One region of the Streptomyces rectiviolaceus genome, then DNA from elsewhere that is predicted to be linked to it. Evidence: riboswitches for the same ligand, from Rfam matches in the RefSeq annotation. Region 1 holds a riboswitch; each other region holds the start of a gene.
The links. A riboswitch is a leader RNA that binds a small molecule or an ion and turns the genes downstream of it on or off. The one in region 1 is predicted to bind cobalamin.
Positions count from the first base shown of each region.

Region 2: another riboswitch for cobalamin. It lies ahead of ABD378_RS25255 (CbtB domain-containing protein); the one in region 1 lies ahead of ABD378_RS24505 (energy-coupling factor ABC transporter permease).
Region 3: another riboswitch for cobalamin. It lies ahead of ABD378_RS24230 (cobalamin biosynthesis protein); the one in region 1 lies ahead of ABD378_RS24505 (energy-coupling factor ABC transporter permease).

Region 1 covers NZ_BAAAUG010000086.1:38,066-42,254, forward strand. Annotated here, with positions in the region: gene aceA (isocitrate lyase) at 1-434, opposite strand, end outside; gene ABD378_RS24500 (short-chain fatty acyl-CoA regulator family protein) at 702-2,114, shown strand; cobalamin riboswitch at 2,186-2,382, shown strand; gene ABD378_RS24505 (energy-coupling factor ABC transporter permease) at 2,413-3,147, shown strand; gene ABD378_RS24510 (energy-coupling factor ABC transporter substrate-binding protein) at 3,147-3,521, shown strand; gene cbiQ (cobalt ECF transporter T component CbiQ) at 3,528-4,189, shown strand, end outside.
Region 2 covers NZ_BAAAUG010000090.1:48,083-52,271, forward strand. Annotated here, with positions in the region: gene ABD378_RS25240 (hypothetical protein) at 69-608, shown strand; gene ABD378_RS25245 (class F sortase) at 624-1,301, shown strand; gene ABD378_RS25250 (CbtA family protein) at 1,282-2,079, opposite strand; gene ABD378_RS25255 (CbtB domain-containing protein) at 2,106-2,327, opposite strand; cobalamin riboswitch at 2,362-2,481, opposite strand; gene ABD378_RS25260 (ANTAR domain-containing protein) at 2,838-3,593, opposite strand; gene ABD378_RS25265 (glycoside hydrolase family 6 protein) at 3,755-4,189, shown strand, end outside.
Region 3 covers NZ_BAAAUG010000085.1:19,142-23,330, reverse strand. Annotated here, with positions in the region: gene ABD378_RS24250 (helix-turn-helix domain-containing protein) at 1-522, shown strand, start outside; gene ABD378_RS24245 (hypothetical protein) at 567-1,118, shown strand; gene ABD378_RS24240 (hypothetical protein) at 1,051-1,359, opposite strand; gene ABD378_RS24235 (DUF397 domain-containing protein) at 1,356-1,571, opposite strand; cobalamin riboswitch at 1,809-1,951, shown strand; gene ABD378_RS24230 (cobalamin biosynthesis protein) at 2,074-3,015, shown strand; gene ABD378_RS24225 (cobyric acid synthase) at 3,012-4,189, shown strand, end outside.

The DNA.
Region 1 (4,189 bases):
GTGTCGTCGCCGCCCTCGGCGGTGGCGATCTGGTCGGCGCGCAGCAGCGCGTTGTTGATCCGACGGACCACCTGCGGCACCGAGTTGGCCGGGTAGAGCGACTGGTCGGGGTAGGTGTGCCCGGCCTGGTTGGCGTCGGCGGCCACCTGCCAGCCGGACAGGTAGATCGCCTGAAGACCGGCCTTGACCTGCTGGACCGCCTGGCCGCCGGTCAGTGCGCCGAGCGCGTGGATGTAGTCCTGCTCGTGCAATTGGCGCCACAGCCGCTCGGCCCCGCGCCGGGCGAGCGTGTGTTCCTCGCGGACGCTGCCGGAGAGCCTGACCACGTCATCGGCGGAGTAGGTGCGCTCGATGCCCTTCCACCGGGTGTCGGTCGCCCACCGCTGAGCCAGCTCCTGGGCCGTTGCCGTCGTCGTCCCTGCCTGTGATGCCATGACCGTCTCCTGGAGACTCGTAAACTATGCGAACGCCTGGCACTGAGTGCCGAGTGAATCTGGGATGCGGCCCGCCATGCGGAGTACGGCGGGCCGCGGTACGACTCTCGCATCGGCACTCAGTGCCAACAAGCGGGGAAAGATGCCAAGTTCTGCGCATCTTTGCTCGCCGTTCTGCCAATTCTGTTAATGCCGAAATCTTCGTTCGCGTGGCTACCATCGCGAGCAGTGCCGACGAGGGCGATCGTGACCGGACAGGAGCCACGGGTGAGCAAGACATACGCGGGAGCGCGGCTGCGACGGCTGCGGGAGGAGCGCCGCATGAGCCAGGCCGACCTGGCCCGCACCCTGGCCATCTCGCCGAGCTATCTGAACCAGATGGAGCACGACTCCCGGCCGCTGACCGTGCCCGTGCTGCTGCGCCTCACGGAGGCGTTCGGCGTCGACCCGGGCTTCTTCTCCGAGCGCGACACCAGCCGCCTGGTGGCCGATCTGCGGGACGCCCTGACCGGCGAGGTCTCCGCGGGCCGGGTCTCCGCGTCCGACCTCTCGGACCTGGCGTCGCGCATGCCCGCCGTGGCGACGGTCCTGGTGGACCTCGGCCGCCGGAACCAGCACCTGACCGAACAGCTCTCCGAAGCCGCGGACGGGCGGGGGCCGGGAACGGCGGCACAGCCCCGTTCCGCGCACGAGGAGATCCGTGAGTTCTTCTACCGGCGCCAGAACTACCTGCACGAGATCGACCTGGCCGCCGAACAGTTCGCGGCCGAGATCGGCGTACGTCCCGGCGAGGTCGTGCGTGCCCTGTCCGCGCGCCTCGCCGAGCGCCACGGGGTGCGGCTGGCCGCGGACGCCGACCAGCTCCTGCACCACTACGACCCGACGGCCCGGGTCCTGCACCTCTCCAACCGGCTGCGCCCGGGCCAACAGGCCTTCCGGATGGCCACCCAGCTCGCGCTGCTCGAGTACGCGGACGAGGTGTCCGCCCTCGCCTCCCAGGACTTCGACCGGGAGACGGCGGCCTGGCCGCTGGCCCGCATCGGCATCGCCAACTACTTCGCCGCCGCCCTGATCCTGCCCTACCGCCGCTTCCACGCGGCCGCGGAGGAGTTCCGCTACGACATCGAGCGGCTGACCGACCACTTCGGGCTCGGCTACGAGACGATCTGCCACCGCCTCAGCACCCTGCAGCGGCCCCGGCTGCGTGGCGTGCCCTTCTCCTTCGTCCGGGTCGACCGGGCGGGGAACATGTCGAAGCGTCAGTCCGCGACCGCGTTCCACTTCTCCCGCGCGGGCGGCACCTGCCCGCTGTGGAACGTGTACGAGGCGTTCGCCGCCCCCGGCCGCATCCATGTCCAGGTCGCCTCCATGCCGGACGGTCAGCGATTCCTGTGGACCGCCCGTGCGGTCACCCGGCACCGCGGCGGCTGGGGCGAGCCCGGCAAGACCTTCGCCATCGGCCTCGGCTGCGAGATCCGCCACGCGTCACGGCTGGTCTACTCCGACGGCCTCGACCTCGACAGTGCCTCATCCGCCGTGCCCATCGGCATGGGCTGCCGCCTCTGCGAACGCACCGACTGCCCCCAGCGGGCGGTGCCTCCACTGGACCGCCGCCTGGCGATCGACGAGAACAGCAGCACCTTCGTCCCCTACCCCGTGGCCGGGGAGCACACGCGCTGACCAGGGGCGTACGCCCTGGTCGTGTGCGCTCGTGTGTGCCACAGCTGCAGTGGCCCTGCAAGTTGTCAGGAAACTCAGTTGCGCACTAAGGTCGCCACGCCTTGGTGAACGGGAAATCGGTGTGATGCCGGTGCGGCCCTCGCCACTGTGATCGGGAAGTCCGGCTCCAGCCCTCGCGGCAGCCACTGGGTGCACACGCACCCGGGAAGGCGGAGTCCGGTCGGTACGACCCGTCAGCCAGGAGACCGGCCAAGGCGCGTTGTCCATCCACGAGGTGCTGGAGAGGGTCTGCTTAGCCATGCACATAGCCGAGGGTTTCCTGCCGCCGGCGCACGCGATCGCCTGGGGCGTAGCGTCCGCGCCGTTCGTAGTCCACGGAGTCCGCTCCCTGACCCGTGAGGTCAAGGAACACCCGGAGAGCACACTGCTCCTGGGCGCCTCCGGTGCCTTCACTTTTGTCCTTTCCGCACTGAAAATCCCGTCCGTTACGGGCAGTTGCTCACACCCGACGGGCACCGGGCTCGGCGCGATCCTGTTCCGGCCGCCGATCATGACGGTGCTCGGCACCATCACGCTGCTGTTCCAGGCCCTGCTGCTCGCCCACGGCGGGCTCACCACGCTGGGCGCGAACGTCTTCTCCATGGCGATCATCGGGCCATGGGCCGGATACGCCGTCTACCGGCTCCTGAAGCGGTACGACGTGCCGCTCATGGTCGCCGTGTTCTTCGGTGCGTTCGTCGCCGACCTGTCCACGTACTGCGTCACCAGCGTCCAGCTCGCCCTGGCGTTCCCCGACCCGAGCAGCGGATTCATCGGCGCCCTGGGCAAGTTCGGCGGCATCTTCGCCGTCACGCAGATCCCCCTCGCGGTCAGCGAGGGACTGCTCACCGTCATCGTGATGCGGCTGCTCGTGCAGTCCAGCAAGGGCGAGCTCACGCGGCTCGGCGTGCTGCTCCAGGGCAAGCAGTCGGCCGCGAAGACGGACAGGGACGCCAAGACGGACGCCAAGACGGAGACGGGGGCCGGCGCCTGATGAGCAGGAACGCGAAGATCAACACTCTGCTCCTCCTCATCGTCGCCGCGCTCGCGGTGCTGCCGTTGGCCCTCGGCCTCGGCGACGACGAGAAGGAGCCGTTCACCGGGTCCGACGCCCAGGCCGAGACCGCGATCACGGAGATCAAGCCGGATTACGAGCCGTGGTTCTCGCCGCTGTACGAGCCCCCTTCCGGCGAGGTCGAGTCGGCGCTCTTCGCCCTGCAGGCGGCACTGGGAGCGGGCGTCCTCGCGTACTACTTCGGTCTGCGCAAGGGACGCCGTCAGGGCGCGGAGATCGCACGGGCCGAGGACGCACCCGCGGAGCAGCACTCCGACGTGGAGGGCCCCCGGCCCGAGACCGAGCAGGTCTGACCCCGCGTGCTGCCCATCGACGCGGCGGCGCACAGCAGTCGCTGGCGCCGCCGCCACCCCGTGGACAAGGCCGTGCTCGGGCTCGGCCTCACTGTCCTGGCCGTCTCCCTGCCGCCCTGGCCGGGCGCCGCCCTGGTGCTGATCGCCGCGCTCGCCGTGCTGCTCGGACCCGCGGGGGTGCCGCCGCGCAAACTGTGGCGCGCCTACCGCGTACCGCTCGGCTTCTGCGTCACCGGCGCCCTGACCCTGATCGTCCAACTCGGCGGACCCGAAGGGTTCGTCACGCTCGCCGACGGCGGACCCACGCGGGCGGGCGGCCTGCTCCTGCGCACCTCGGCGGCCTCGCTCGGCGTCCTCCTTTTCGCCTTCACGACACCGATGTCGGATCTGCTGCCCCGCCTGGTGAAGGCGGGCGTTCCGGCGCCGGTCGTGGACGTGGCGCTCGTCATGTACCGGATGAGCTTCCTGCTCCTGGACTCCATGAGCAGGATCCGGCAGGCGCAGGCCGCGCGGCTCGGCCACACCACCCGGGCCGCCACCTGGCGCTCCCTCGGCGGTCTTGGCGCCACCGCGTTCGTGCGCGCCTTCGACCGGGCGACCCGGCTGCAGGCCGGGCTCGCCGGACGCGGCTACGACGGAACCCTGCGGGTGCTCGTGCCCGACGCCCG
Region 2 (4,189 bases), on a different contig from region 1:
CACCCGTTTGCCGCACACGGGAGGCGTGGGACGCCGTCGCGCGTGAACCTCGAAACAGGAGGTTCACGATGCGTAGAGGAACACTCACCCTGCGTGGCATAGCCGGGGCGGTTGTCCTCGCCGCGCTTCCCATCGCCGCGGCGACACCCGCGCACGCCCATGACGAGGGCAAAGTGCATGCCACGGTCACCCCTTCCAGCGCCGCGCCCGGGGCCAAGGTGGAGATCAGCGTCTCGGGCTGTGAGGGCACGACCGGGTCCGCCGGGTCCGGGGCGTTCACGGGAGACGCGAAGCTCACCGGCAGGGACGGCGGCAAGTACTCGCTGAACGGCTCCGCCACGCTCCGCGACGGCGTCGAGGGTTCGCACGACGTCACTGTCATCTGCGACGGTCACCCCCACCAGGGCGTGGGCACCGTGCAGATCGTCCCGAACAATCCCGCCCCCGTCTCGCCGGTACGCGCGGGCGGCGGCGGCACCGCGCAGCTTGCCGCGCACGCCCAGGAGGCGGGGCCCGGCACCCGGCACGCGGTGATCGGCCTGGTGCTCGCCGGGGTGGCGGCCGTGGCCGTGGCGTTCCGCAGCGTCCGCCGGCGCCGCTCCGAGTGACGGGCGACGAACGACGTGTCGGGCCATGAGAAGCCGGACGGGCAGCCGGCGGGGCACGGGCGATTCCTCACCGGGGTCGCCTGGGCGCTGGTGCTCGTGGGGCTCTGGCTGTGGGGCAGCGAGATCACCGACGTACGCGGCGGTGTCTCGGAGCCCACGACCGGTGACGTCGCGGCGGTCGGCAGGCCGTTCGCCGTCGAACTCCCGGACGCGCACGAGCCCTTGGGCGCCGCGAAGCCGCAGCGTGTCGATGTCCCCTCGCTGAAGGTGCGGGCGCCGGTGGTCGCCCGCGGACTCGATCAGGACGGCGCCATCGATCCGCCGCCCTTCGAGCAGGCGGGCTCCGTCGGCTGGTACGGCGGCGGCACACGCCCCGGAGCGGCGGGCACCTCCCTGTTCGTGGGCCACGTCGACACCGAGACGCGCCCCGCGGTCTTCTACGACCTCAGCGCGGTGCGCCCGGGCGAGAAGGTCCTTGTGACCCGGGACGACGGCTCGGTCGCGGAGTTCACCGTGGACGACGTCCAGGTCCTCAGCCGGGAACGCTTCGACGCGAAGAAGGCGTACGGCCCCCACGAGGAGGGCCGCGCCGAACTCCGCCTGATCACGTGCGGCGGCACGTTCGACCGGGCGACCAAGACGTACTCGGCGAACGTGGTGGTGTCCGCCTACCTCACCGGGGTGGGGTCGTAGGGGTGGCGCCGAGGCGCGAGGGCACTCCCGCCGCGCTCGCGCCCCCGGCGGCACCCCTGGCGGCCCCTTCCCGGACGGCCCGCAGGCCGAGGCCCCCGAAGACCGCCGCGAACACGGCCCACAGCAGGGCGTGCGAGGCGATCGAGACGACGCGGAAGTCCCACAGGAGCTTCGCGTCGACCGGGACCGGGTCGGGGTTGTCCGGGAGCAGGAAGAGCGAGGCCAGGACGGCGACCGTCGTGAGGACCGCCGCGATCTGCCGCACCGGGACGGGTCTGCCCGCAAGGCGTACGTACACCTGCCAGGTCAGGAACATGCCGAGGACGCCGATCGCCATGGCCGCGAGCCACATCGCCTGGCGGTCGCCCACCGTGCCGGGGTCACCGACGCCCGGCGGGTTCGCCGGGTAGCGCAGACCGGGCACCAGGGAGACGGCGAGGAAGGCCGCTCCCGCGAAGGCCAGGGCACGCGGCCACGGGGCCGAGCCCGGGTCGCGGCGGTGCACCAGGGCGTACGCCACGGCAAAGAGGATGCCGACGGCCAGACCGGCGACGACCGCGGAGACCACCAGTCCCGCGTGCTGGGCCGAGCGCGTGAACAGCTCCTCGTGGTGCTGGACCGACCGCTTCTCCTCGGCGCGGATCGCCCGGTCCATCAGCGGCTCGGCGAGGAGCAGGGAGAAGAGCCCCGCCGCGAGGCCCGCCACGCCTCCCGCGACGAGACCCCGGCCGAGCAGGGGCAGGACCGGCGAGACCGGCGAGGACTGGGGCGTCGGCATGGTGCCGTGTCCGTGTCCGTGCCCGGTCAGTGGCACGGGGCACCGAGGAGATGCCTGCCGTCGTGGGCGAACTCGTGGAGATAGCTGCCGGTCGCCGAGATCAGCGCGCCGTTGTCGATGAAGACCGCGTAGAGCGCGATCAACGCGATGATGACCGCGGCCGACGCGATGAGCCAGTCGCGGGTCGAGGCCGTGGCCGCCTGGGCCGCCGTGCTGTCGGTGCGCGATGCCGCGGAGTGCGATGACATGCCGGAGGGCCTCCTTCCGGGGTTTCCACGCCCCGAAGCAGGAGTACGACGGTTCAGTTCCTGACTTCCGCACGCCGCGCGGGCGTCCGGTCACAGTGGCGGGACCGCCCCGGTATCGCACCGGGTTCCTGTCAACCGTCGCCTCGATGTATGGACTTGTCGTCCCGGAGAGTCCCAGTCGGCATGGACACTGTCAACGTCAATGGAGGCTGTATCCGGACAATCCGGATCCGGACAACCCGGCCCGGTCGGCGGCCCGCTCCCCCCGGAGCCGTCGACCGGGCTGGTCCTCGACCGCGCGCGCACGAGCTGCGGGAGTAACCCGGCGCCGGCGCGGGAGGTTCGATGGCCAACCCCGTTGTGCGGGATGGGCGTTCAGGCCGGGGGCTTGGGCCGTTGTGACGACTCTAGAACGGATGAGCGCTGGAGCCTAGAGGTGGATTGACGCCAAGTCGTGATCCGCTTTCTCTCTGTGATCACCGCAGGTGGTGGCGGCTCTCGGGATGACCTTCAGGAAGGTTCGGACCAACTGCCGCGCAGCGCCGCGTCATCGAGGGAACCCTTGATCACCTCGGTGGCGACCACCTGCATGACCAGCCGTTCTCTACGCGCGTACCGCCTCAGTACGTCAAAGGCCTCGTCCAGGTCGGTCCGCCAGCGTTCGGCGAGTATGCCCTTGGCCTGTTCGATGCGTATACGGCTGGTCAGGGCGCCCTGGAGCTGTGTGGCGAGGGTCCGATACTGCGTGTAGGCGCGGTGGTTGTGCAGACCGACCGCGGCGGCGTCGGCGAGCGCCTGCGCCAGGCGCAACTCGCCGTCGGTGTGCGGGGCCAGGGAGGTCTCGGGCACGAAGACGTTGAGCGCGCCGAGCACGGTCGCGCGCTGTCGCAGCGGAACCGCGTACGTCACCCCGATGCCGTGGCGGCGGGCCAGCGCCGTGAACTCCGGCCAGCGCGCGGCGGGTTCGGGTGCCGCGAGCCGCACCGGCGGCACGGGCAGGCCCGAGCCGAAGCTCTCCACGCAGGGTCCACCACTCTGCTGGGCCCCGAGCAGGGCGAGTGCCAGGTCCTGTGGATGGCCGCCGAGAGAGACGGGGCAGTTGCCGGAGCCGTCGACGATGACCCCGGCGGCGGCAGCGGCCAGCAGCTCCACGCAGTGGCCCGCGACCCGGCCCAGATGGCGTTCCGGATCGAAGTCGTCGTCCAAGGTGTCCGTGGTCTCCACCAGGACTTCGGCCAGCCGTAGTTCAGAGGTGCGATCCTGCATGATCTCCTCCCCATGAGCGCTGCCCCGTCCACTGCGCCTACCCCCGGGCGCCGAGCTGTAACAGCTCACCAACAGGTCTCCGTAGCCGACGGGCGGGCCTCGTGGGCCGGGAGTGCGTATGTCAGGATTGAGAATCGGACAGTGCACCCAAGGGGGAGTGGATGTACCACAAAGGCACCGGCCGCGGTCATCGAATCGCGGCCAGGGGGGTGAAGGCTGCGGCGGCGTTTGCGGGGGCGGCGCTGCTGCTGTCGGGGTGCTCCTCCGATGACGGCTCGGACAACGAGGGGTCGTCGGGGAAGCCGGTCGAACAACAGCCGAAGGGCACCGACCCGTACTGGGTCAACCCGGACGGGAACGCGGCCAAGCAGGTCGCCACGTACGAGAAGGACGGGAAGAAGGACGACGCCGAGCTGATCCGCAAGATCGCCGAACAGCCCGTCGCCGAATGGATCATCCCGGAGAACGCGGAGGACCAGTCCCGCGGCTTCACCGAGGCGGCCCAGAAGGCGGACCGGGACGCGCTCCTGGTCCTCTACAACATCCCGCACCGCGACTGCGGTCAGTACTCGGGCGGTGGCGCGGCCGACGGCAAC
Region 3 (4,189 bases), on a different contig from region 1:
TCCTTTCGCACGTACAACCCCATCATCGTGCCCGGCCTTCTGCAGACGGACGAGTACGCGATGGCGCTCCTCGCCCCCCGCGTCGACGAGGCGCGGGCACGGAGGATCGTAGAGCTGCGGACAGCGCGCCAGGAGCGCGCCCTGGAGCGCGAGAACCCGCCGTTCACGTTCTTCGTCGTCGACGAGGCCGCGCTGCACCGGCAGATCGGCGGACCACGCGTGCAGCGCGCCCAGTTGCAGCGCCTCATCGACATCTCGACGCGCCCGAAGGTGTCCCTCCAGGTGCTGCCGTTCACGGCGGGCGCCCACTACTCCACCCTGAGCAGCTTCATCCTGCTCGGCTTCCTCGACGACGAGGACCTGCTGTACCTGGAAGCCCAGGGAAACCAGTCGATCCGTGACGACCACGAGCTGATCGTGCGTCACCAGGAGTGCTTCGAATCTCTCCGCGAGACCGCGTACGCCGGGGAGCAGGCCATCGACTTGATCAATCAGATCAGGGACGGCATTGACAGCAGCTGACCTCCCGGCCCCAAGGAGTCCGGGAGGAGCGAGGAGGCCTCAAGATGCCAGCCGCGTTGCGAGAGTGGTGGCAGGGGGTTCTCGCGGCCATCAGGCAGGCGCCGTGGCCGAGCGGTGGTTCGGGTGGTGCGCAAGGTGCCGGTGGGGCCTCCACCGGCAGCCCCGCAGGCTCGACCGCCGATGCCACCGGCAGCGCCGCTCTCGGACAGACACCGGCCGACGGCCCCTCCTACAACCAGCTCGTCCGCGAAGCGATGGCCGACCAGGACCGCACGGACCGGATGGACACGCTGGACCGCCATCGCACGGACGACAACGTCCGGATGTTCACGACCAGGGTCGTCTACTGCACCGGCTGCATACTCGTCCTGCTGCTGACGCTCACGGGAGTGCTCGTCGTCCTGGGCGCCGTCGGCATGACGGGCTTCTGGACGGTCGGCTCGGTGATCGCCGTCTTCTCGACCCCTGTGATCGCGCTGAGCCGCCAGCTCGCCAAGCTGATCTCGCAGACAGGGACTACGCCCGCGCTCAGCGACGACCGCCGCGCTGTGGTTCCCGCTCAGCGGCCCCAGCCCAAGGCCGACGATCCTGCCTGAACTCGGCGAATCCCCACCACAGGCCCATGGACACCGCGGCCACCGCGGCCGCGAGTGCCCAGACGGCCAGCCGCGCCGCCGTCCCCTCGACCAGAAGGGCGGCCGCCGCGCCGACCAGGGTGGCGGCCGCACCGAGCAGCACGCACCCCGCCACGACCACGACAACCCCGGATGCCTTCCGCTTCCCCCCGTGCACACCGTTCACCAGGTGCCGCACTTCGGCGAGATGATGCTCGGTCATCCTGTCCCCCCTCTCTCTCCCCCGTCGCCGACGAGAGCGTTCAGGAACGCCTGCCAACGCTCAACAGAGAAGACGACGCGCGGCCCCGACGGGTTCTGCGAATCACGGACGATCACCGCCTCCCGCACGAAGGCGACTTCGACGCAGTCTCCTTCGTCCCCGCTGTGGCTGCTCCTGCACCAGGACCGTCCGGACGAACTCCCATGGGACACGCCGACCTCCCCCTACCAGAGAGCCTGCGTCCCGCACGATAGCGCCGTGATCTTGGAGGGCCCACAGGTCCGCCGAGAACCGCCACACCACGTACCGACCCGGACCGAATCACTCCTGGACCGCTCTCCGGTTGTCGTGTTCCAGTCTAGGAAAGTTCAATTTCCAGGCCTAGGGATAAACCGGCCCCATGTGGGCCTCGGCACACTCTCCCGTCCCAGGTCAACGGCAAGTTGACGGGCGTTCGCGGGCGTGGTGGACTGCCGGAGCCATTACGGCGGCAGGAGAGGAAGCCGGTGCGAATCCGGCGCGGTCCCGCCACTGTCATCGAGGAGACGACCCCTCGGAAGCCAGGAACTCTCGCCGCCGGTCACGTCGAACCAGGGCGCGGACACCCTGAGTGAGGACATATCGCCATGCGCGGCCGCCCGTTGCCGGTCTCTGTGCCCCTGCCCGTCCAGGCCGGGCCCCTCGCTCTCCTCCACGTACCGGTCGGCTGAAGCCATGTGTGCCGATCGCGACTTCGCGTACGGCGCCGCCGCCGGCCTCCTCGGTGATCTGCTCCTCGGCGATCCTCGCCGCGGGCACCCGGTCGCCGCGTTCGGCCGGGCGGCGGGCGCTGTCGAGCGTGTGCTGTGGCGTGACCACCGCGGATGGGGCGCCCTGCATGCCGTGGTGTGTGCCGGGGGCGCGGCGGGTGCCGCCGTCCTGGTCTCTTCTCTTGTACGTGACTCACGCGCCGCGTCCGTCGCGCTGACCGCCGCCTCCACCTGGGCCGTGGTCGGCGGCACCTCCCTCGGACGTGAGGCGCGGGCCATCGGCGGTGCGCTCGCCGCCGGGGACGTCGAGGTGGCGCGGGAGCGGCTGCCGCATCTGTGCGGGCGGGATCCGCGGTCGCTGGACGCCGACGGCATCGCGCGTGCCGTGGTCGAGTCCGTCGCCGAGAACACCTCCGACGCTGTGGTCGGGGCGCTCGTGTGGGGCGCCGTCGGCGGGGTGCCGGGGCTCGTCGCCTTCCGGGCCGTCAACACGCTCGACGCCATGGTCGGACACAAGTCCGTGAAGTACCGGCGGTACGGGTGGGCTTCCGCGCGGCTCGACGATGTTCTGGGGTGGCCGGGCGCCCGGCTCACCGCGGTGCTCGCGGCTGCCGCCGGGGATGCTCCGAGGGGAGCCCTGCGGGCCTGGCGTGCGGACGCCGCCAAGCATCCGAGCCCCAACGCGGGGCCCGTCGAGGCCGCCTTCGCCGGGGCGTTGGGGGTAAGGCTCGGGGGGACCCTCTCGTACGGAGGCCGGGTGGAACACCGGCCTGTCCTGAACACGGGCGGGCGGGCCGTCGAAGTGGCGGACATCGAGCGGGCCGTGCGGTTGTCGCGACGGGTCGGGCTGCTGGCCCTGGGGGTCGCCGCAGCGGTGAGCACTATGCGGAAAGGCGGCGCCTCATGAGTGGTGGACTGCTCGTTGCCGGGACCACATCCGACGCGGGGAAGAGCGTCGTCACCGCCGGGATCTGCCGGTGGCTGGCCCGCAAGGGGGTCTCCGTCGCGCCCTTCAAGGCGCAGAACATGTCCCTCAACTCCTTTGTCACGCGCGAAGGTGCCGAGATCGGGCGGGCCCAGGCCATGCAGGCACAGGCCGCCAGGGTCGAGCCGAGCGCGCTGATGAACCCCGTGCTGCTCAAGCCGGGCAGTGACCGCAGCAGCCAGGTCGTCCTCATGGGCAAGCCCGTGGGCGAGATGACCGCGCGCGGCTACCACGGCGGACGGCAGGAAGCGCTGCTCTCCACCGTCGTGGGATGCCTGGAGGAGCTCCGGGGCAGCTATGACGCCGTGATCTGTGAAGGCGCGGGCAGTCCCGCCGAGATCAATCTGCGGCGTACGGACATCGTGAACATGGGGATCGCGCGGGCCGCCCGCTTCCCCGTCCTGGTCGTCGGCGACATCGACCGGGGTGGCGTCTTCGCCTCCTTCTTCGGTACGACCGCGCTGCTGAGCGCCCAGGACCAGGAGCTGGTCGCCGGGTATCTCGTCAACAAGTTCCGGGGCGACGTCTCGCTGCTCGAACCCGGGCTCGACATGCTTCTCGGGCTCACCGGGCGGCGTACGTTCGGTGTGCTGCCGTTCCAGCACGGCCTCGGCATCGACGAGGAGGACGGGCTTCGGGTGTCCCTGCGGGGTGCCGTCAGGGAGTCCGCCGTCGCTCCCCCGGTCGGTGATGACGTGCTGCGGGTCGCCGTCTGTGCCGTGCCTCTGATGTCGAACTTCACGGACGTGGACGCCCTGGCCGCCGAACCGGGCGTCGTCGTGCGGTTCGTGGACCGGGCCGATGAGCTCGTCGACGCCGATCTCGTGGTCGTACCGGGGACGCGCGGCACCGTCCGCGCTCTTGAGTGGCTGCGCGAGCGCGGTCTCGCGGACGCCATCGCGCGGCGCGCCGCCGAGGGGCGACCCGTGCTCGGGATCTGCGGCGGCTTCCAGCTGCTCGGCGAGCGTATCGAGGATGACGTCGAGTCGCGTGCGGGGACCGTGGACGGGCTCGGACTGCTGCCCGTGCGGGTGCGGTTCGCACGCGAGAAGACCCTCGCACGGCCGGTCGGCGAGGCGCTCGGCGAACCCGTCGA